2 regions of the Bacillus sp. 05T21 genome follow, and region 1 is predicted to be linked to the other one. Evidence: riboswitches for the same ligand, from Rfam matches in the RefSeq annotation. Region 1 holds a riboswitch; the other holds the start of a gene.
The links. A riboswitch is a leader RNA that binds a small molecule or an ion and turns the genes downstream of it on or off. The one in region 1 is predicted to bind S-adenosylmethionine.

Region 2: another riboswitch for S-adenosylmethionine. It lies ahead of AC1DKZ_RS19460 (cyclase family protein); the one in region 1 lies ahead of AC1DKZ_RS11365 (ECF-type riboflavin transporter substrate-binding protein).

The regions. Positions count from the first base shown of each region.
Region 1 covers NZ_JBFTMD010000004.1:178,986-194,766, forward strand. Annotated here, with positions in the region: gene AC1DKZ_RS11355 (energy-coupling factor transporter transmembrane component T family protein) at 1-691, opposite strand, end outside; gene AC1DKZ_RS11360 (ABC transporter ATP-binding protein) at 684-2,384, opposite strand; gene AC1DKZ_RS11365 (ECF-type riboflavin transporter substrate-binding protein) at 2,395-2,943, opposite strand; SAM riboswitch class I at 3,083-3,198, opposite strand; gene AC1DKZ_RS11370 (aspartate/glutamate racemase family protein) at 3,349-4,032, shown strand; gene AC1DKZ_RS11375 (macrolide family glycosyltransferase) at 4,082-5,260, opposite strand; gene lepB (signal peptidase I) at 5,517-6,047, opposite strand; gene AC1DKZ_RS11385 (peptidoglycan D,D-transpeptidase FtsI family protein) at 6,125-8,257, opposite strand; gene AC1DKZ_RS11390 (PAS domain-containing sensor histidine kinase) at 8,477-10,264, opposite strand; gene AC1DKZ_RS11395 (Cof-type HAD-IIB family hydrolase) at 10,617-11,468, opposite strand; gene AC1DKZ_RS11400 (cysteine dioxygenase family protein) at 11,646-12,224, opposite strand; gene AC1DKZ_RS11405 (cytochrome P450) at 12,338-13,552, opposite strand; gene AC1DKZ_RS11410 (PadR family transcriptional regulator) at 13,693-14,190, shown strand; gene AC1DKZ_RS11415 (DUF1540 domain-containing protein) at 14,293-14,448, opposite strand; gene AC1DKZ_RS11420 (Vat family streptogramin A O-acetyltransferase) at 14,522-15,151, opposite strand; gene AC1DKZ_RS11425 (MFS transporter) at 15,141-15,781, opposite strand, start outside.
Region 2 covers NZ_JBFTMD010000011.1:125,278-130,541, forward strand. Annotated here, with positions in the region: gene AC1DKZ_RS19445 (FAD-dependent oxidoreductase) at 1-805, shown strand, start outside; gene AC1DKZ_RS19450 (nucleotidyltransferase domain-containing protein) at 904-1,686, opposite strand; gene AC1DKZ_RS19455 (PRK06851 family protein) at 1,800-2,909, opposite strand; SAM riboswitch class I at 3,059-3,171, shown strand; gene AC1DKZ_RS19460 (cyclase family protein) at 3,257-3,889, shown strand; gene AC1DKZ_RS19465 (hypothetical protein) at 3,915-4,298, opposite strand; gene AC1DKZ_RS19470 (ATP-binding protein) at 4,528-5,264, opposite strand, start outside.

The DNA.
Region 1 (15,781 bases):
TTGCATAGTACCACGTTCGTTTATCATTTTTTCCAAAACCTCTTAAATCCATTGCATTTGAAACAGTATCAATCCTTTCTAATGAATGAATAATAAGTGGCCAAAAAATTAAAACACGGTTTTTCATACGAATCCACAAGCTCGCTTCTCCTTTTTCAAAAGGTACGCCTCTTGCTTCCTGCGCGTGTCTAATGATTATATATTCAGATTGAATGTTTGGTATATAACGCAGTGCAATATTTATTGCATATGTAATTTTATAAGGAACAGCAAATTTATTTAAGCTGCTCACAAATTCACTTGGATGAGTTGTATAAATAAAAAGAAGTGTAAATGGTAATAACGTAAAATATTTCAATGAAAGTGTAGCTGCATAAAATAAAGTTTCATATGTAATTGTTGCATAACCTATATAAAAAAAAGAGGTATACGATCCCGTTAATTCCGATCCATGGATGGGCGTAATGAAAAGAATCATAACGGAATTTAATAAACTAAATGTAAATATAACGCTGAAAATAACTATAATTTTACGCAATTGAATTTTTGCAATTAAGAGGCCGATACATCCAACAATAAATAAAATTAGCAATATACGAAAATCAAAAAATAAAAAAGTAAGTGTCATACAAAATATAAATAAAGATAATTTAATTGCACCATCCATACGATAAAAATACGTATTATGCATATTCCTCCCTCCTATTAGCTTCAATATAAAGTTTCACAAATGTTTCTGGAGTTGGAATTCCGCTTAATTTAGCTAGTTTTATTAATGAAATCTCCCGTAGATTAGCTCTTTGTAACGTTCCTCGATCCCCTAAAACAGCAGATACAGTATTGTCCGCAATAATTTTCCCTTCATGCAGAACTACCGCTCGATCTGCATATTCTAAAGCAAGATTCATATCGTGTGTGATAATAATAAAGGATATGCCCCTTTTAGCCAGTTTTCTAATAAACGACATAAACTGTTTGTAATGGTAATAATCTTGTCCAGCTGTTGGCTCATCTAATACAATAAGTTTTGGGTTTGTTATAAGTACAGATGCAATAGTAAGCCTCTTTTTTTGTCCATAGCTTAATGCCTGAATTGGCCAGTTACGAAATGGATATAATCCACAAATTCTTAAAGCTTTTTCGACTCTTGTCTCAATCTCATCTTTAGAAACCTTTTTTAATTGTAATGAATATGAAACCTCTTCTAAAACAGTAGGCTGTGTAATCATTTGATTTGGGTTTTGCATAACATAAGAAATAACTTCCCCGCGTTTACGAATAGACCAACAATTTATATTTTCTCCATCGAATGTTATTCTCCCATTCTCTGTTTTATTTATTCCTATAAGAGTATGAGCTAATGTCGATTTTCCTGCTCCATTATGACCCAATAACGCTACTATTTCTCCCTCTCCTATTGAAAGGTTGATATCTTCTAAGGCTGTATGTTTGTTATTGTACGTAAATGATAAATTTTCTATCTTGCATAAAGCTTTTTTAATATATTTGTTTTTTGATGAAACTTGCTTATGCATCCAGTTCTTTAATAGGCTATGAACGCCTGCATTACGAAGATTTTCAATTGGAAATACCCTAACATTATTACTATCAAAATTTAATTTCTTTAGCGCCTCTATATAAATAGGTTCTCTTAGTCCAATATTTGGTAATATATTAGAATTTAAAATACTATCCGGTGAACCAACGGCAATAACTTCTCCCTCATCTATTAAAATAATTTTATCTAAATCAAGGTTTAATATTTCTTCTATTCGATGTTCAATAATTACAATTGTTTTATTATATTTCTCATGTATATTTTTAATGAGTTCTATTGTATTCAAACTACATGCAGGATCCAAATTAGCTAACGGTTCATCAAATAATAATATATCTGCATTTGTCGTTAGCAGACCTGCAAGAGAGACTGTCTGTTTTTGACCTCCTGATAATTCATGTGGACTTTGTGTATGAAAGTCCTGCATGCTTACCTTTTTTAAAGAATCCGTAACAATCTTTCTCATTTCTATTTGATTTACACAATCGTTTTCTAATGCAAATGCTACATCCTCTTCGACAGTAAGGCCTATAAATTGTGCATCTTGATCTTGTAATATTGTCCCTACGTGTTTACTCTGTTCAAAAACACTACCTTTTCTCGGATCCTTTCCAGCTATTAAAATGTTACCGGTACTTATCCCTTCGTAAGAAAATGGGATTAGCCCATTTATACAATGAGCTAATGTTGACTTACCTGAACCACTTCGTCCAGCGATAAGTACCTTTTCCCCAGGATATATTTGAAATGTAATATCTTTTAAAGTAGGCTGCGTGGTATGCCTATATTGAAAGGTAAATTGTTCAAAAGAAATAATTGGTTGCATGTATTCATCCCTACTTTTCAATTTTTAAATGTGTATGTTTCTTATTTGATTTCGCTAGACCGATCGTGATTGGTAAGCCAAGAACTAAAAATACGATAACGTCTGCAATTGTTGCGCCTAGTACTTGTATAACTATTTTGTCAAACGGTTCTCCCATCACAATAATATCGAATGCTCCAGCAAATATAATAGCTATGACAATACCAATTAACCCTGCAATTGCAAAATAAGAAATATCACGGTTATTATACGTTCCATGTTTTACACTAAAACCAACTCTTTTTTGTATGAGTCCCATTGCTAAACCAATAATACCTGAACTAATAACCCATCCCCACCAAATACCCCATCCAGCGATCGTATCTGTAACGGTATGACCGATGAGTCCTATTAAAAGTCCTGCTACTGGGCCAAATAACGCTCCAAAAACTGTTAAAATAGCCAATGCGGGTTTAATAAATGTATTCGGTGCGATAGAAAATCCCCAAAGCCCTAATACCCCGTATAAAGCTGCTCCAATTCCAATAGCTACTACTAGCTTTGTCGTTAATTTGTTCATTACAATTCCCCTCTCGTATTATTCAACTTTTAATACTCTATATTTATTTTGAAAATGAATTATGCATCGACACTTCCTTTCTATACAACAAAAAATGACCTCTTAAATAAGAGGTCATTTTCTTTCACGTACAAGAATCCCCTTATCTTTCAAAAGACACATAGTGTCCTCTGCGGAATTAGCACCTTCCTATGTAATTACATAGGGGTTGCTGAGGTTTCATAGGGCCGTTCCCTCTACCTCTCTGGATAAGTATGTAGTTGTAATCTGTATTATGGCACTAACAATAAATAATTTCAATACTTTTCTTACTATTTTTATTTTTCGATAAATAGTTCATTTAAATCATTGTATTCTTATCGGAATTATGAAATAATAAATTCAAAATTGTTACGGGAGGAATGCATGATGAAAGTAATTGGCTTAATTGGCGGACTAAGTTGGGAATCAACATCGTTATATTATAAACATATTAATACACTAACTCTCTCTCAATATGATCAAAATGCGAAGCTTGTTTTATATAGCATGGACTTTGGGGAGGTAACTACATTATTGCAAAACCATCAATATGAAGAAGTGAAAAATGAATTAGTCACGGTAGCAAAAAAGGTAGAAAACTCAGGAGCTGAATGTTTACTTATGTGTTCTAATACTGTACATCTATTTGCTGAGGAAGTAGAACAAGCAATATCAATCCCACTTCTTCATATCGGTGATGTAAGTGCTAAAGAAATGGTAGAACAGAATATAAAACGGATCGGATTATTAGGAACGAAACAAACGATGGAACAAGATTTTTATACATCACGACTAGCAAAATATAACATTGAGACAATTATCCCAAATGACGAAGAAAGAACTTTTATCCATCACGTCATATTAAATGAATTAAGTAGAGGAATTATTTCAGAAACATCAAAAGAAAAACTAATACAAATTACCAATTCATTAATTCAAAATGGTGCGGAAGGAATATTACTAGGCTGTACTGAAATACCATTGCTTATTTCCCAAAATGACCTTACTGTTCCTGTTTTTGATACTGCTTATTTACATGCAAATACTGCTGTACAATTTGCTGGATAATAATATAAAAGCATACAGGTAGAGCCTCTATGCTTTTATATTGTCCGAACTATTTATTTAAAAGAGCATCAATAACTGCAATGGCTCTTTTGGAACCACCACACCCTAAAAAACTTTCATTCAGTTTTCGAATGCCATGTTTATACTTTTCATTTGAAAGAACGTCTGTTACCGCCTTTTTTAAAGTTTGCACATTAACATGCTCTTTCAATAATCTATGTGCTGCCTCAAGCTCAGTTAATCTTTGCGCTATCATAGGTTGATCTTTATCATGCGGTATTATCACAAATGGGATATTATAATGGATTGCATCGTGCACACTATTCATTCCACCATGTGTAATAAAAACATCTGCTTCACTTAATATTTCTGATTGAGGTACGTAAGGGGTTATAATAAAATTGTCTGGCGCTTGCTTAATTTTTGAAATATCATTTCTATCACCAATCGCCATTACTACAATCCCTTCGAAATTTGAAAAAGCATCAATACAAGTATTAAAAAATGGTTCGAGCCCTTCGAGAAGTGTTCCCATTGAAATATAAATAACTTTCTTTTTTGAAAGCAATTCAAGTGGAAACTTTACATTTGTTTTGCGCTTTATAATACTCGGTCCAATAAAAACATTGTTTTCTCCGAACGAATCGCTATTAGGTTGAAAATAACGACTTGTATACACGAGACTAATATCTCCCTTATTATGCATAAATTGAAGATTATTTTTGGGCTTTACTCCAAATTCATGTTCCATTTGATACAGTAACTTTTCAGAGAGTTCATCGGGTTGGAATTGTATTTCTGCATTTGGATGAAAAGGCAAGGTTTCCAATAATACTGGTGGAATTAAAAATATAGGAGAGGAAACTATGCCTGGAACTTGTAAATATTCCTTTACTAACTCTCCAGCACCAAATATATCATAAACTACGAAATCAAAATTAATGCTTTTACATAATCGTTTCGTAATTTCTAATATGTATAAAGAAGTTTGAACATGTACATGAAAGAAAGATTTTAATCCATATGAAGTTTCATTATCAATAGAAATCTCCTTTAATAAATCCGGATGAGTATGTACAATGGCTCCCAAAACTTCAAGCCTTTCCTTAAAGCTTTCCGTTGTAATATAGTGTACGTTATCACCTCTTTCAGTAAAGGCCTTTACTAAACTTAATGTAGGATTTACATGTCCCTCTGCAGGGAAATTAACTATTAAAATGTTCATCACTTATTTCTCACTCCTTACAATTCAATGTTCTTATTAATCGTACTGTTATTATTACAAGCAATCTCCCCTTAATAGTCCCAATATACTTACTACTTTAGGTTGATAAATAATTATCAGACATTGAAAAAGGCATCTACATAAAATGTAGATGCCTAACTGTGATAAGGAGTGTTCTGTGAGGTTAGGATAAGCTTTTCTGCTTGTCCTATGCTATCAATATATGATTTATTTTGTAAAACGTGCATATCTAATAGAATTATTTTAACCATTTTATTTGATCAAATGGATAATATACCATTTTTACTTTACCTATTACATGTGACTCATTGATCAGTCCAAGTGTATTCCTACTATCCATACTATGATTACGATTATCACCTAGTACAAATAATTTATGCGAGGGAACTTTCATTTCTCTAAAGTTTGAAAAACGATTTGATACTTGTGACATATCTAACTGTATATACAACTCATCTCGCTTTTTACCGTTAATATATAACACATCGTTTCTTAATTGTACGTTATCCCCTTGTAATCCAATAATTCGCTTCACGTAGTATGTAGGCGAGTCTTCTTTTTTTATTATTACAACATCACCATGATGAAAAGAAGAAAAATAGATGCTAGCCTTATTAACTAGTATGCGATTATTCTCATTCAAAGTAGGTTGCATCGAAATTCCTTCTACCATACAAAATAAAAATAACTTATTAATAAAAATAATTCCTATTATAATTAAAATATAGCTACATATTTTTCTCCAATCTTTTAGAATCAATTGCTTCATATATACCTCATTTCTAAACTATTCGTATGTAAAAAACGTCTCTAGTTCATATAATTGCTAGAGACGTTTCGTATATTTTAATTCTCTTTAGAGTCATCTATTTTTGGTGCTTCGCCAGTTAATCGCTTATTTTTTAAATCAAAATAAGCATCTAAAACTTCTTTTCCAATATCAGAGTTAATACCTGATTTATCATTTATAACCCAGGGCACAACAACAGAAAATGCTACTTCTGGATCGTCATATGGCGCATATCCTGCTAACGTTAAATTATAACATTCTCTTCGCTCACCTTTTTCATTTCTTCCAATATCACTTTCTCCACCGTATACTGTCTGTGCTGTCCCTGTTTTTCCCGCTGGTTTATACGGTGCTTTTTGGAATGCCCTTACTCCAGTTCCATCACCTTCTTGGAATACTCTCCTAAATCCTTCCTTTACTTGATTTATATAATCCTCTTTCATATCTATTTTATTTAAAACGATTGGTTCTACTGAATGCACCACTTTACCAATCTCATCTTTTTGCGCGGTTTGCTCTCTAACCTCTTGAACAATTTGTGGCTTCATTCGATATCCACCGTTTGCGATTGTTGAAATATACTGTACAAGCTGAAGCGGTGTATACGTGTCATACTGGCCAATTGAGTAGTCTAATAAGAAACCTGGCTGGTTATCTTTTTTACCAATTTGTCCAGCTGTTTCATTCGGTAAATCGATACCTGTTGGAACACCTAATCCAAATTGCCTGAAATAATACCTCATTTTATCAAAGTATTCCTGTTTAATATTTAATGAGCTATTTTTCACATAATCCACACCTGCAATTTTTAATGCTGTATTAAACATATAAACGTTTGAAGAAACTTGTAACGCTCTTAAATCGTCTATATTTCCAAACTCTTTCCAAGACTTCTTCTCCTTAGTTCCTTTAAACTTCATAGGCGCATCATAAAAATAAGTACCTGGTGTTATAGCTTTCGTTTCAAAACCAGTCAATATTGTCGCACCTTTAACAGTTGATCCAAGCTCATATGAACTTGTCATCGTACCTAAAGCATAATCTTCAACTTCTGTTTTCCCATCTTTTTCTACTAATTTTTTCCCTGCCATTGATAATACTTGACCATTTTTCGGATTTATCATTACAACGAAAGCACGGTCCAACATCGATTCTGAACCTTTATAGGCCTTTAATATTTTTTCTATGCTCTCTTCTACTTTTTTCTGTAATTCCATATCTATTGTTAAAGTTAAATTCTTGCCGCTTTTTCCTTCAGAAACTGTTTCCGTTCTAATTGTATTACCTTGTTTATCAGCAATACTTCTTACTTCTTTTTTCGTACCATGAAGCACATCTTCGTATTGCTGTTCGATGTAACTTTTCCCAACACGATCATTCCGGCTATACTCACGCACTAAATAATAATCTAATCGTTCACGTGGTAATCCTTCATCAGCATTCGAAACATTTCCAAGAACTGAACGGAATAAGCCATCATTTACATAGAGCCTTTCCCAATCAACTGATGCGTCTACACCTGGGAGATTTGCTAAATTTTCACTAATCACAGTATATTCCTTTTCACTAACATCTTTTTTAATAATTTGAGGTGCCATTTGATAACCTGAAGTCATTTTACTTTTAATAGCTAACACTTCTATATCTGTGGCTGTTAATTCTTGAAGATTTTTATCTGTGATGCGCTTTCTTTTTAACTCTTCTATTTTTTTGTCTAGATCTTTTCCGTTAATATCCTTTTCTCTAAACTTATCTATTTCTTTTTTAGATACTAAATTTTGAGTAAGTTTTGGATTTAATTGCATCCAAAAATCTTTCTTATCAGTCTCGGTTAACTTATCAATATCTTCTTGCGGCATTTCAATTATTGCTGCAAGTTGTCTTGCGGTTTTTAACATTTCTTCCGCTTTTACACCTTTCACCTTTGTATATGTAATCGTACGTAAAGACTTATTGTCAACAACTGGATTACCTTCACGGTCATAAATTTTGCCGCGTGGTACTGTAAGATTAACAGTTGCATTCTCTCTTTTTTCTACTTCGTTTTTATATGTTTCTCCATCGAAAATTTGTACTTTGCCTAACTGGATTATAATTCCAGAAAATAATAAAAACACACAAAAGAATAAAATATTTAATCGTATAGGTAGTGCTCTACCACTCTTTTTCTTTTTCTCTTTCTTTTTCACCTTGTCATAATCTCCTCCTTACAACATTTCTAATAATTTTAAGCTTTCTATATTAAAAATAATGTACAATTTCCATACATTACTTTGTACGCATATTAATATAACGTTTAAAACTTAATAGAAATTAAAACAAACATAAAGAAAAGGTAAAGTTTACTAAATTAAATATAAAAATACCCAATAACAAAAGCTTAGCTTTGTTATTGGGTATTAAGTATTTTAGGAGTTAATATTAGAACGTATTGAAATACATCTATCATCACAATTTGATAGAGATTGTTTACTCTGAATTTTCGGCAAGTAAATAGTTACAGTTGTCCCGACGCCAACCTCACTCATTATACTTATTGTTCCTTGATGACCTTCAATTATTTTATAACTTAACATCAATCCAATACCGGTACCTTTTTCTTTCGTACTATAGAAAGGTTCACCTAATCTTTTAATTCTTTCTTCAGGTATTCCTATTCCTTCATCTATTACACTAATAATGACACCTTTTTTATGTATTTCTTTTATATGGATTGAAATTTTCCCGCCATCTAGCATTGCTTCGATTGAATTTTGCAAAATATTAATAAATACTTGTTTCAATTGATTTTCTGAGCATTCAATGATTATCTCTTTGGAATCTGTAAATAGTTCAACTTGAATATTTGTCATGATTGCTTTTGTATTAATTAACGATACGACATTTTTAAAAATTTGATAAATATTTTTCTTTTCTGTATTTATTTCATCAGTTTTAGCAATCGACAAAAACTCTTGGAGGATTGCTTCTATTCTTTCTATTTCGGAAAGCATAAGGTCAAAATATTTTTCTTGATCTTCTCTATTAATTTGGAATAACTGTATAAATCCTTTAATTACAGTTAATGGGTTTCTCACTTCATGAGCTACACCGGCTGCTAATTGACCAATTGCCGCAAGTGTATCTGATTTATTTAGCAATTCTTCTGCCTTTTTCCGCTCTGTGATATCGCGTACAATGATCATAATTTTATCTTGTAATAATGGTAAACATCTAGCTTCAAAGAAATCGATACTTCCATTAATTGTTAGAAAATATTCTACAATTACATTCTTTCCTTCTTCTTTCAATTGGCGAATTGCTTCTTGAAATTGCTGTGCTACTGAAGACGGTAATATTTCGTAAAATTTTTTCCCCATAAAAGCTTCTGCAGGTACGTAAAATTTTGTAGGGGATCCTGCTTTATAATCTATAATTGTCCCATCATCTTCTGTTAAAAAACATAAATCTGGTAAAGCTTTAAAAATTAATTCTAATTCAGACGTTTGTTGTTTTAATTGCTCTTCTATCGCTTTTAAATGTGTAATATCTACCCCAACAGCCCAGTAACTAAATCCTGTTACAGGAAACTGCTCTGATATATTGGACCACATTATCGTTTTAATTTCACCATTTTTACATGTTAAACTCATTTCCCAATCTCTAAAATTTTTTCCACGAGTCAAAAATTTATTTTGTATTTGATTGCGATAATTATGGTCAGGATACAGTAATTGAAGAGCGTTTGGATTCCCAATTATTTCTTCAGCAGTATAACCTGTTACAATCTCGCATTCTCGATTCCACAAAACAAAATCTCCATTATAGTCAAGCGCATCAACCATAACAGGCATGTTTTGTAAGATCGTATGTAGTTCTTCCTCTTTTCGAGAAAGTAACGATGTATTTTTACTTTGAACTGCTTTTTTCATCCCAGTTATAATGAGGTTAGAAAGCATTTCAAAATATTTTTGGCAATTGAAAATTTCGCTTCGTTTGGACCATACAACAAAAGATCCTAAATATTGATTGTATAAGAAAAGGGGGATTTCAATTTTGGGAAGTTTACATACTTTCATTTCATTAATTCCAAATGAAAATATAGATTCGTTTTCAGCATCAAGAAGTTGATGTGATATGTTGGTTAATTTATAAAATTGTTCTGCCATGGTTTCTATTGTACTCACATCAATAAGTTCCATTAGCCGCGCATTCATTCCTTTTTCACCTCGATATGTAAAATTTATACAAATTAAAAATTCATACTTCTTCATTATACGAAGAAAGTGCTCCTAGGTATATAGCTGTAGAATAATTATTCGAACAAATTCTATTTTTCAATTAAAAACAGAAAATAATATGGGAGTGTTACGCGCTGCTAACAGCACTATAAAAATACAATAAACATAAAGTTCACAAATTTTTCATAACTCTCATGAAAAATATAAACATTTATTCCAATATATTCTATATAATTAGGTGTAATAAGGCTTCTATGAATCACATAGAATACCTTACCCCTAATAAAAAGAAAAAAGAATCTATTTGGATTCTTTTTTTCTTTTTTTATTACATTACATATTTATATAAAGCATGTGCGACACCATGTTCTTCATTTGTTAACGTTTCGTATTGACACATCGCTTTTATTTCTTCAACTGCATTTCCCATTGCAATTGATATATTTGCTTTCTCCATCATAGAAACATCGTTTAAGCCATCACCTATTGCTACAGTGTTTTCAACTGGAATATTAAGATGTTCTGCTAAAGTATATAATCCATTTCCTTTTTGAGCATCTCGATGATTAATCTCTAAATTATGCCAATAGGAAGATGTAATAGCTAAATCTGTATTATGCAGAAACGTTTCTTTTAATTTTTTTAATTTCTCTATGTCATAAGAAAACAGTAAAAGTTTATGCACATGTATATCCATTTCTACAATTGGTTTACAACTTTCTGTACTATGAAATGCTGTATGCTCAAGGTATAATGCAGCAATCGTTTCTAACTCTTTCAAATCGAAATTCTCTTTTGCATTCCTCACATACTCGATTTCATTACGTACACTCTCTACTCCATAATCCGGTACATACACACCTTTATTAGTATAAAGCTGATAATACAAGCCAATCTCTTCAAGATATTCTACAATCTCAAGTGCCTGCATATTTTGAATTGGGTATCTCTTCATCATTTTTTTATCTTTATATATAAGTGCACCATTCTCCGCGATAATCGGACACTCCAAATCAACTTCTAACAATAGTCGTTCAATATCCACAATAGAACGTCCAGTACAAATTGCTACAACATGGCCAGCTTCTTGACATTTCCGAATTGCTTCTGCATTCTCTTTACTAATCATTTTATTCCCTGAAAGAAGAGTTCCATCTAGATCAATTGCGATTAATTTCATTATTTCTTCACCACTTTCTATAAATACACGAGTTTTTATTAAATAAAAGGTATCGTTTTCATACGAATCTCGTGAAGCACTCCTTATTTATAATTTATGAAAAGCGTTTCAGGTCAAGAAATAATTAAAAATAAAATCCAAAGCTGTTCTTTTTAAAGAAAAGCTTTGGATTTTAAGCTACGAATTATAACTAATATATTTTGTCTCACACATGTATACGTTTTTTTCTTCTGTTGGTATATATACTTTAAACTTTTCTAAACGTTTTCCGTATATATGAATAGTGATTACGCTTTCATTTCCGGATATTTCTAGAATATGACAATCAGCTGGTGGAATTACTTTATCTGTTTCGCCTTCTCCCAAATAAAGATTTCCTGTATGTGTTAAATAAGAAAGTGAATTTCCAAGTTGCTTCGTTTGAACAAAGTTCTGCACCATTATCCTTCCTGAAAAAACGCCTTCTACTCCCCATGTGCCATCATGATCATGTAATGGTGTAGATTGTCCATCTTTCCATACGAGAGCTAATACTTCAAAACGTTTTAACGGATCTTCATACAGTAAGTGTCGTGCATATTGAGCCGAATTCACCTTCTGTTTATCTAACGGAAGCCATGTTTTCTTTTCTAAAAGTTCTTCTAGTAATGTTTCAATTTCACACACGATTTGTTCTTCCAATAAATCACCATCTATTAAATCAGTTACAGCTTTAATAAATATTTGAAACGTTTTACTCCCATCGCACGTTAACATAAGCATTCTCCTCCACTCTTCTTTCACACACTTCCATACTAAATAGACCACTAAAAATTTACAATTGAGAAATAAAAAACAAGGTACAGTAATTTTGTACCTTGCTGAACGTTTTACCTAGTTTTCAAAAGAATAGGTAAGTATTTTAATGTTTGTTCATTTTCTAATATACATTTTTCTAAATTGAACGATGGAGATAACTCTATTTTTTCAAAGGCATTTATAAAGGTAGTTAATGCAATCTCAGCTTCTAAACGTGCAAGTGGCGCCCCTAAGCAAAAATGAGGACCTTTACCAAAGGTTAAATGCTTTTCATTTCCTATTCTGTGTAAATTAAATTTAGAAGCTTGTAAGAACTTTTTCTCATCTAAATTTGCTGCACTAACCCACGCAACAATCATTTGATCCTTTTTCATAAAAGGTCCAAATATATTTGTGTCCGCTGTAATCCTCCTAGCTAATGTAATGGGAAAACGATAGCGTAAAACTTCCTCAATCGCTTTTGAAATTAACGTAGGTTCTTTTCTTAACTCTTTATATATTCCAGGTGAATCTACTAAAAAGCAATAAAAGCTGTTAATAATTAAATTTGTAGTTGTTTCATTACCTGCCGCTAATAAACCTAAAGAAAAAGTAACTATTTCTTCATCGGTTAATCTTTCGCCTTCATATTCAGCTCGTATTAAATCTGAAATAATATCGTCGGTTAAATGATATCTTTTCTCTTGGACAATTGGAAGAAGGTATGTTTTAAATTCATTTAACGCAATTCCTTTTTCTACATCCAAATCGTTAAATTTTTCTTTACTATACGGCATAAATAAAATATCAGACCATTCTTTAATTTTTTTACGATCCGTTGTTGGTACTCCTAATAAATCGGATATGACGGTAACAGGTAAAGCTACAGCAAACTCTTCAACGATATTAACCTCACTATATTTTCTGATATGTTGTACAAGTTCATTTGCGATAGCCTGTATTCGAGGTTTCCATTGTTCTAAACTTCTTGGAGTAAATGCTTTAGAAACAATAGAACGTACATTGCGATGTTCTGGTGGATCAGTAGAATTTATATTTATTCTAGTTTCTAAAGGTGGGATTGCGAATTGTCTTCGTTCCCTTCTACTGGAAAATAAGCGATAATCCGATAAAACTCGATTTACATCATCGTATAAAAAAACATTCCATACATCCTGCTCCTCATCATAATGAACCGGATGGTTATCCCTCATAAATTCATACCACTCATACGGATTCCACAATTCTTCTTTTGTTTTCAGCTTTGAAATTTCATGAACTAAAATCACATTTTCAGGCGAAGCCATAGTTCTTTCCTCCCTTTTCTTTTACAATAAAAGTGATAGGTCGGTAGTTCAAAGTTGTATAATCTAACATATGTTATTTTAACATATGTTAAAGGGGATTTTTCATTGGAGAACTTGAGAAATATATAAGGGGGATTTTTATGTACGTTGACATTTTATTACTAGCAGAATTAACGACTGGACCAAAACATGGATATGAAATAAAGAAAAATGTTCAAAATCGGTTAGGTGAGAATTTCGAATTAAATCATAATACACTGTATCCCGCTCTTCGGCGCTTTGAAAATATGGGCGCTATAACGAAAAAAATACATAAACAAGTCGGAAAGCCAAACCGAAATATGTACGACATAACTGAAACAGGAGAAGAAATTTTTTCTGAAATGTTAAGAGAGTTTCCCGAAAAGATTGCGACAAATAACGCTGAGTTCCTTGTGCGTATCGCACTATTTGAAAAACTTGATTACGAAGCTAGAAAAGAAATTTTAACAATACGCCAAGACGTACTACATAAACAACTTACTGCTATTCAATCTTTACATGTTAGCTCATCTTTTATTACAGAAGTCATTGAATTTAGTAAATCACGTATTGAACATGAATTGCTCTGGATTGCATCACTTATGAAGAAAATATGAAAAAATAAAAAGAAAAGTTAAAAACAATGAATGAAAATGAGATTTATTATCAATACTATAATTAATAAAAGGGCAACCACGATTTGGCTACCCTTCAAAAATTTATACTTCTGGATCAAAAGTTTTGCAATCTGTTTCTTCAGTTGTAGATGCATGTTTACCTTTATGACTTACTACATAAATTGCATCTGCACTACATTTATTGCCGTTAGCCCAAAATTTACAGTTGTTTACTTCACATAAAACGTCTTGTGCCATAGTATCACACCTCCTTGTTCTATTATCATTAACAAAATTCGGAGGTATGATACTCTTTGTCATGCATTTTTTATTACCTTTTTAACTGTCTTAATGGTTCAATATCTCCTTGTACAATAGCATCTATATTTTCGGTTATTTTTTCAATGTCAAAATGCCACCATTGAATTTGCAATAATTCTTCTATTATTGTATTTGTGAATCGTTCCTTTATTTTATTTGCAGGGTTTCCGCCAACAATTGTATATGGTGCGACATCTCTAGTCACAACAGATTTAGCTGCAATGATTGCACCATCCCCTATTTTTATTCCGGGCATAATAGTTGTATCCATACCAATCCAAACGTCATTTCCTATAACTGTATCACCTTTGTAAGGTAAATCAGACAAACTAGGTGTATACTTCTCCCACCCATTTCCAAATATATTAAATGGATATGCCGAAAATCCATCCATCCGGTGATTCGCTCCGTTCATAATAAAGGTAACTCCATTTGCAATACAACAAAACTTTCCAATGGTAAGCCTATCTCCAATAAATTCATAATGATATAATACTCGATTTTCAAATGTTTCTCCATCTTTCGCATCATAATTAGAATAGTCACCAACAAATATATTAGATTTCGTTATTGTATTTTTTATAAAATGAACGTTTTGATTTCCTTCAATAGGGTATTTAACATTTGGATTAGGATTCATGTTGCACAGCACTTCCTTTACCATTCATTTCACTTTCTACTGCTATTACTGGCTTTAAATTGTATATAGGTAAAATAAACAATAATCCAATTATAAATAGTAGAGCCGTTCCCTCGTACATCGTACCTAATGAAAACATCTCCTTTAAGGAACCAGCTATACTCATCGTTACTACCATTGAACCGGTGAATAGTGGACTTAAAATGCCGTTCACGCGACCAATAAAATCGGTATCGCTATTTTGAATAATGAGCGTATTAATACCAATTTGGATACATGGAAGAGCTAAACCACTAAAAAGTTGTGCCGTAAGTGTCACCCATAAATTTGTGGAGTAGCCTATAATACCAATTCCAATTGCCTGACCGAGCATCCCTACAATTAACATCTTTTGGGGAGCAACGTTTTTCGCAAATACCATCGCTAAAGCCCCGCCAACAATCATTCCCGCACCATTTACTGTTAGTAACCATTGTAAACTCTCTTTTGATAACCCTAACTGCTCAGTCACAATAAAGATGCCTAGTGGCTGAATTAAACCTATACCTAGTCCAGCTGCCATAAAACAAAACCCTAGCAAAGTTAATGCTTTTTTCTTTTTTACATATTTAATACCATCCAGCATTTCCT
Region 2 (5,264 bases), on a different contig from region 1:
TAATAGCTTTTTCTTTACGCGAATGTACGCAGAACGCTCCTATGCCCTCGCAATAAAAGCAAAAACGGATTATCCAGGGGGCATGTATTTAAGTATCGATGATCCAAAACGCTCCATACGTTATACGACAAGCAATGGAGAAAAGTTGATATTGATTGGCGGAGAGAGCCATAAAACAGGCCAAGGAATTAATACGATGCTTCATTATGATGCACTATATTCCTTTGCTGAATCTACTTTTGGAGTAGATGAAATTCCTTATAGATGGTCAGCGCAAGATTTAATCACGCTAGATAAACTCCCTTATATCGGACATATTAACGAAAGGAATCCAAATATATTTGTGGCAACTGGATATCGTAAATGGGGAATGACAGCTGGAACTGCTGCAGCTCATTTACTGAAGGACTCCATTCTAAAAGTCCACAGCCCATATAAAGAGCTGTTTGCACCATCACGCTTTCATGCAAACCCAGATATAAAAACTTTCCTCTCTCAGAACATTGATGTTGCTAAACATTTAATTGAAGGGAAAATTGAAACCGCATTACGTAAACCAGAAGATCTTGAAGTTGGCGAGGGATCTGTTGTACATGTTAACGGTAAACGAGCAGGTGCTTATAAAGATAAAGAAGGAAAATTACATATCGTCGATACGACTTGTACACACCTCGGCTGTGAAGTTGAATGGAATAACGGTGATTGTACTTGGGATTGCCCTTGTCACGGTTCCCGTTTTTCAATTGATGGGAATGTTATGGAAGGTCCAGCAGATCAACCATTAAAGCGAGTTGATAACGAATAATTACAGATTCAGCGTGAATTTTCATTTACTCCCTTTTGTAAGAATAATCGTAACTAGCAACGTTTTCTTTATTCCTAAAACACAAAAAGAGCACAAACTCACTTGTGCTCTTTTTCATATACTTCAAACAACATATTTCGAAATAATGTATTCAAACTCTCAATATCAATCCCTAATCTCTTTTCAATATCTTTCACATATTGCTGATAATAATTAATTTGTTCTTCTAAAAATTGATTTAGCACCTCAATTTTCAATCCAACGTCCAATTCAGTACCTGCTTTTTTCTTTATTAACAACTTTTCAATTTCATTCAATACACTAGGCTCTACTGATAGTTCCATAATTAACCGGTCAAATTCTACTGGGGGCAATGTCCCTTTCTCTTCTAACCATTTACAAGCTAAAATAGGACGTAATACGTAAAAGTACTTTTTCAACTTTACATTTTCACCTTGTAAAAATTCACGATAGTTTTTTGAAGCCATATGTAAGTAATGATATATCGTTGATTTCGGATTAAAATCCTTTTCACTCATTTGCTGAAGCTGCTCTGGAAGGTTCGAGTTTTCCGAATAAAAAATCGGCGATCGAATCCATTCGAGTAACGCTGGATTTGACTTTGCAAACAGTTGCAAAGCCTTTTTAATATCCCAACCACTTATGTCTAAATCATCACTAATTGGATATTCGATTACATCACGCTTATCATGGATTGATAAATACCATTCTACAGGGTGTATATAAACAAACCTAACATCATAATCACTATCTTTCGATGGAAACCCCCACGCCCGACTCCCTGATTCCACAGCGAATAAAATTTTCACACCATTCTCTTTTTCAATTCGCTCTAGTTCTAATTCAATTTTCTCTCTCATTTCATACCATCTCCATTTTTTGATTATTTCCCTGGGAATTCGACAAATATACGACTAATTTTACTATATACCAAAACAGCTGTCAGACAATTTCTGACAGCTCAATAAAGCACCTATTTTTTATTTTCAATTACAGTAGCAGTAATTCGTTCAAACTCTTTTTGAATTTCCTCTTTATATGCATCCACTTTTGAAAAATCCATAGCAGCAATATAAATTCGTTCTAATTTATCACGAACTGATTTTGCTTTTGCTAAGAAAGACATTGCCTCATTCATTTTTGCTTTATATTGAATGGAAACGTCACGAATTTCTGTAGCATACTTCTCATCCGTCCCCGGTTTAACAATAAGAGCATACATATCTATAATCTCATCACCTTCGCGACTTGGAAAATATTCATGTGGTGCGGTACTATCAAAAATTGCAAATCCCAATTCTCTTACGATAATCATATCGAGACTATTTGGATCAAATCCACAATGATATACTTCTACTTCAAACCCTTTTTCTTCTGCTGCCTTCGATAACTTTTTAAGCATTGTTGATTTTCCAGAACCTGGGCGTCCTTTTATAAAATAACGATGTGGTAATCCTTCTGTTAAATTAGGAACAAAATCAACTGCTCCTTTCGGTGTAGCAGCTCCTAAAAAACGATGTTTCACAATCGATTGTTCTCCCTTTTTATCTGCAAATAATTTCTGAATTAGCTGTTCTGTTAGTTCATTTGCTTTATTAAAATCAATGTTATTAATATATATTTTCTCCCACTCATCATGTATAACTAACGCCTCTTTAAAACATCCGTAAGCAGATTTGAAAGCCTTGCCCGCTTCTAATACAAACCGTTCAATTTCTAACTTCTGCTTTCTTAATTTATCTGAGTCCCAAGCAACTCCTAAATTTATATACTCTTCAATAACTCCTGGCATTTTCGGCTCAATAACATGCGGTGATGTTCCATCAACAATTCCTACTTTTAATTTCGGAATAATCACTCCATCAACTGACTTATTATCAGAAGAACAATGCAAAAGTTCAATATCATATCCTTTTTCAACCCATTCACGACCTATTGCCTTAATTAAAGAAGATTTTCCCGTTCCTGGACCACCCTTTAAAATAAACAACCTATCTAGTCCTTTTAAATTCTCTTCGTATAAATTATGAAATCCTCTAGCTGTATTGCCACCAGCATAATAATTCAATACATTCCCTGTCACTGCACTCACTCCTTCGCAACAGTCTACTTACATAAGCTACAATATGCGAGCAACTTTATTTGGGTGAACACCTAATTTGTATTGCACGAAAAAAGGAAATGAATTACAATTTAAATATCACAAACATTCCGAATTTAAAACCGAATAAACCTTTATCAAGAGAGGCAGAGGGACCGGTCCTTTGAAGCCCAGCAACCTCAGTTTATGCAAACTGAATAGGTGCTAATTCCTGCAAAATGCATTGCATTTTGGAAGATAAAACTCAACTAGTATGTAAAGCTCATCTTTCTTGATTATGAAGGATGGGCTTTTTATTATTTGAAAAAAATATATTGGAGGTATGTAAAATGAAAGTAATTGATCTATCACAAACGTTTGAAAATAATATGTCTCAATTTCCTGGAACACCAAAAATCCAACTAGAAGCCATTACAAGCGTTGAAGAAACAGGTTATCAAGTTACGAATTTTCATTCTGTCGTTCATGTTGGTACGCATTGTGATGCGCCTGCTCATTTCATTTCAGGCGCAACCACTATTGATCAATTACCCCTAAATCAATTTGTAGGCGAAGCTGTCCTTATCGATGTGACTCATGTTCAAGAGCGAAAATTACCTAAGGAAGTATTACATACTGTCGACATAAAAGAAGGTGATATTGTCATTTTCCATTCCAATCTATCTAATAAATGGAATACCGAAGCTTATGAGAAAGAAGCGTTTTATCTTTCCGAAGAATTAGCTGAAGAACTAGTTCAATTAAAAGTAAAATCTGTCGGTTTAGATTTTATTTCTCCTGATGAGGTAACGACAGAAACATCACCGATTCATCACATACTGTTAGGAAATAATATTTACTTAATTGAAAACTTAACAAACTTAGATGCCATTAAAGCGAAACGATTCTTTTTCTCAGCAGCACCTTTAAAAATTAAAAATAGTGACGGTGCTTTCGCAAGGGCATTCGCTGTTATTTTTTAAACATGGTCTACAAAAAAAGCAAAGATCACTTTTGACCTTTGCTTTTATATTTTTTATTTAAGTTAAAAAAGAATTGTTCCACCCTTGGGCGTATCCAAGCTAAATAATCTTTCTCTTTCTTCTTTGTACAAGCTATCTCTTCCCCATCTACCATTCCGACAAGTTCTAGCTCTAACAGTTGCCTCGTAAATGCTAATATATTTACTTCTTCGGCCGGATACTCTTCTTTTAATTTCGCCTCAATTTCGCCCAATAAAAAACCGTCACGCATCATTGCCAATGCATCAATCCAAAGTGGCGGCATTTCATATTTTTCTCCTGTAATTATATCTTTTACAATATAATTATTTTGCTCTTTTCGAAATTGAATCGTGTGTAAACATACAGTCGAATTTAATGTTAATTCCATCATACCACCCCTTTCATCATATCTGCATAGAAAAAAGGATGCGCGTGCACCCCATCTTTTCTTTTCATAACACTACCGAACCGTTACACGAGCTAAAAGCTCTATGTCGATATTTTCCTCCATTATAAACGAAGTGTTTTATAAAAAAAACCCTTCTTGAAACATTTTATAAAATGTTTATATTTACACAACAAGAACACTTTTCTGAAAAATAATTTCGTCTACTGCACTACACTGTTGGTAAATAAATTTCCACTTTCGTTCCTATCCCCATACTACTTTCAATCGCGATACTCCCTTGATGTTCTTCAATAATTTTATATGTAATCATTAATCCAAGACCTGTACCATTCTCTTTTGTTGTATAAAAAGCTTTTCCGATCTTTTCTATTTTCTCATTTTCTATCCCAATACCTTGATCTTCAACAGAAATACACAAGTTCTCTCCAGCTTTTTCATATGCCAGAATCTGAATATCCCCGCCTCCTGGCATCGATTCAATTCCATTTTTGATGATATTTAACAACACTTGTTTTAATTGCTTGTCATCACCATTTATAACGGGTAAATTTCCATCTACTTGCAAATGAAATTTCACTTTATATTGAGTCGCATAACTTTCCATTAGCTGGACAACATATAAAAGGATTTCTCGTATATTACACCATTCATAATTTATTGGTTTCGGTTTCCCTAATAACATCAATTCACTAACAAATCCGTTAATCCTTTCAATTTCTTGTAACATAATGTCATAGCTCATCGTATCAGCAGGGTTTCTTTCTTTTTGCATTTGCGTAAACCCTTTTAAAGCTGTTAATGGATTTCGAATTTCATGAGCAATTGTTGTAGACATTGTCCCAATAACAGCTAAATTTTCCGTCTCTTTCATATTGTTCATCATCTCAACAACCGTTCTTACATAAGACTGAAATCGTTTTAACAAAGAATGTGAAATAATGAAAT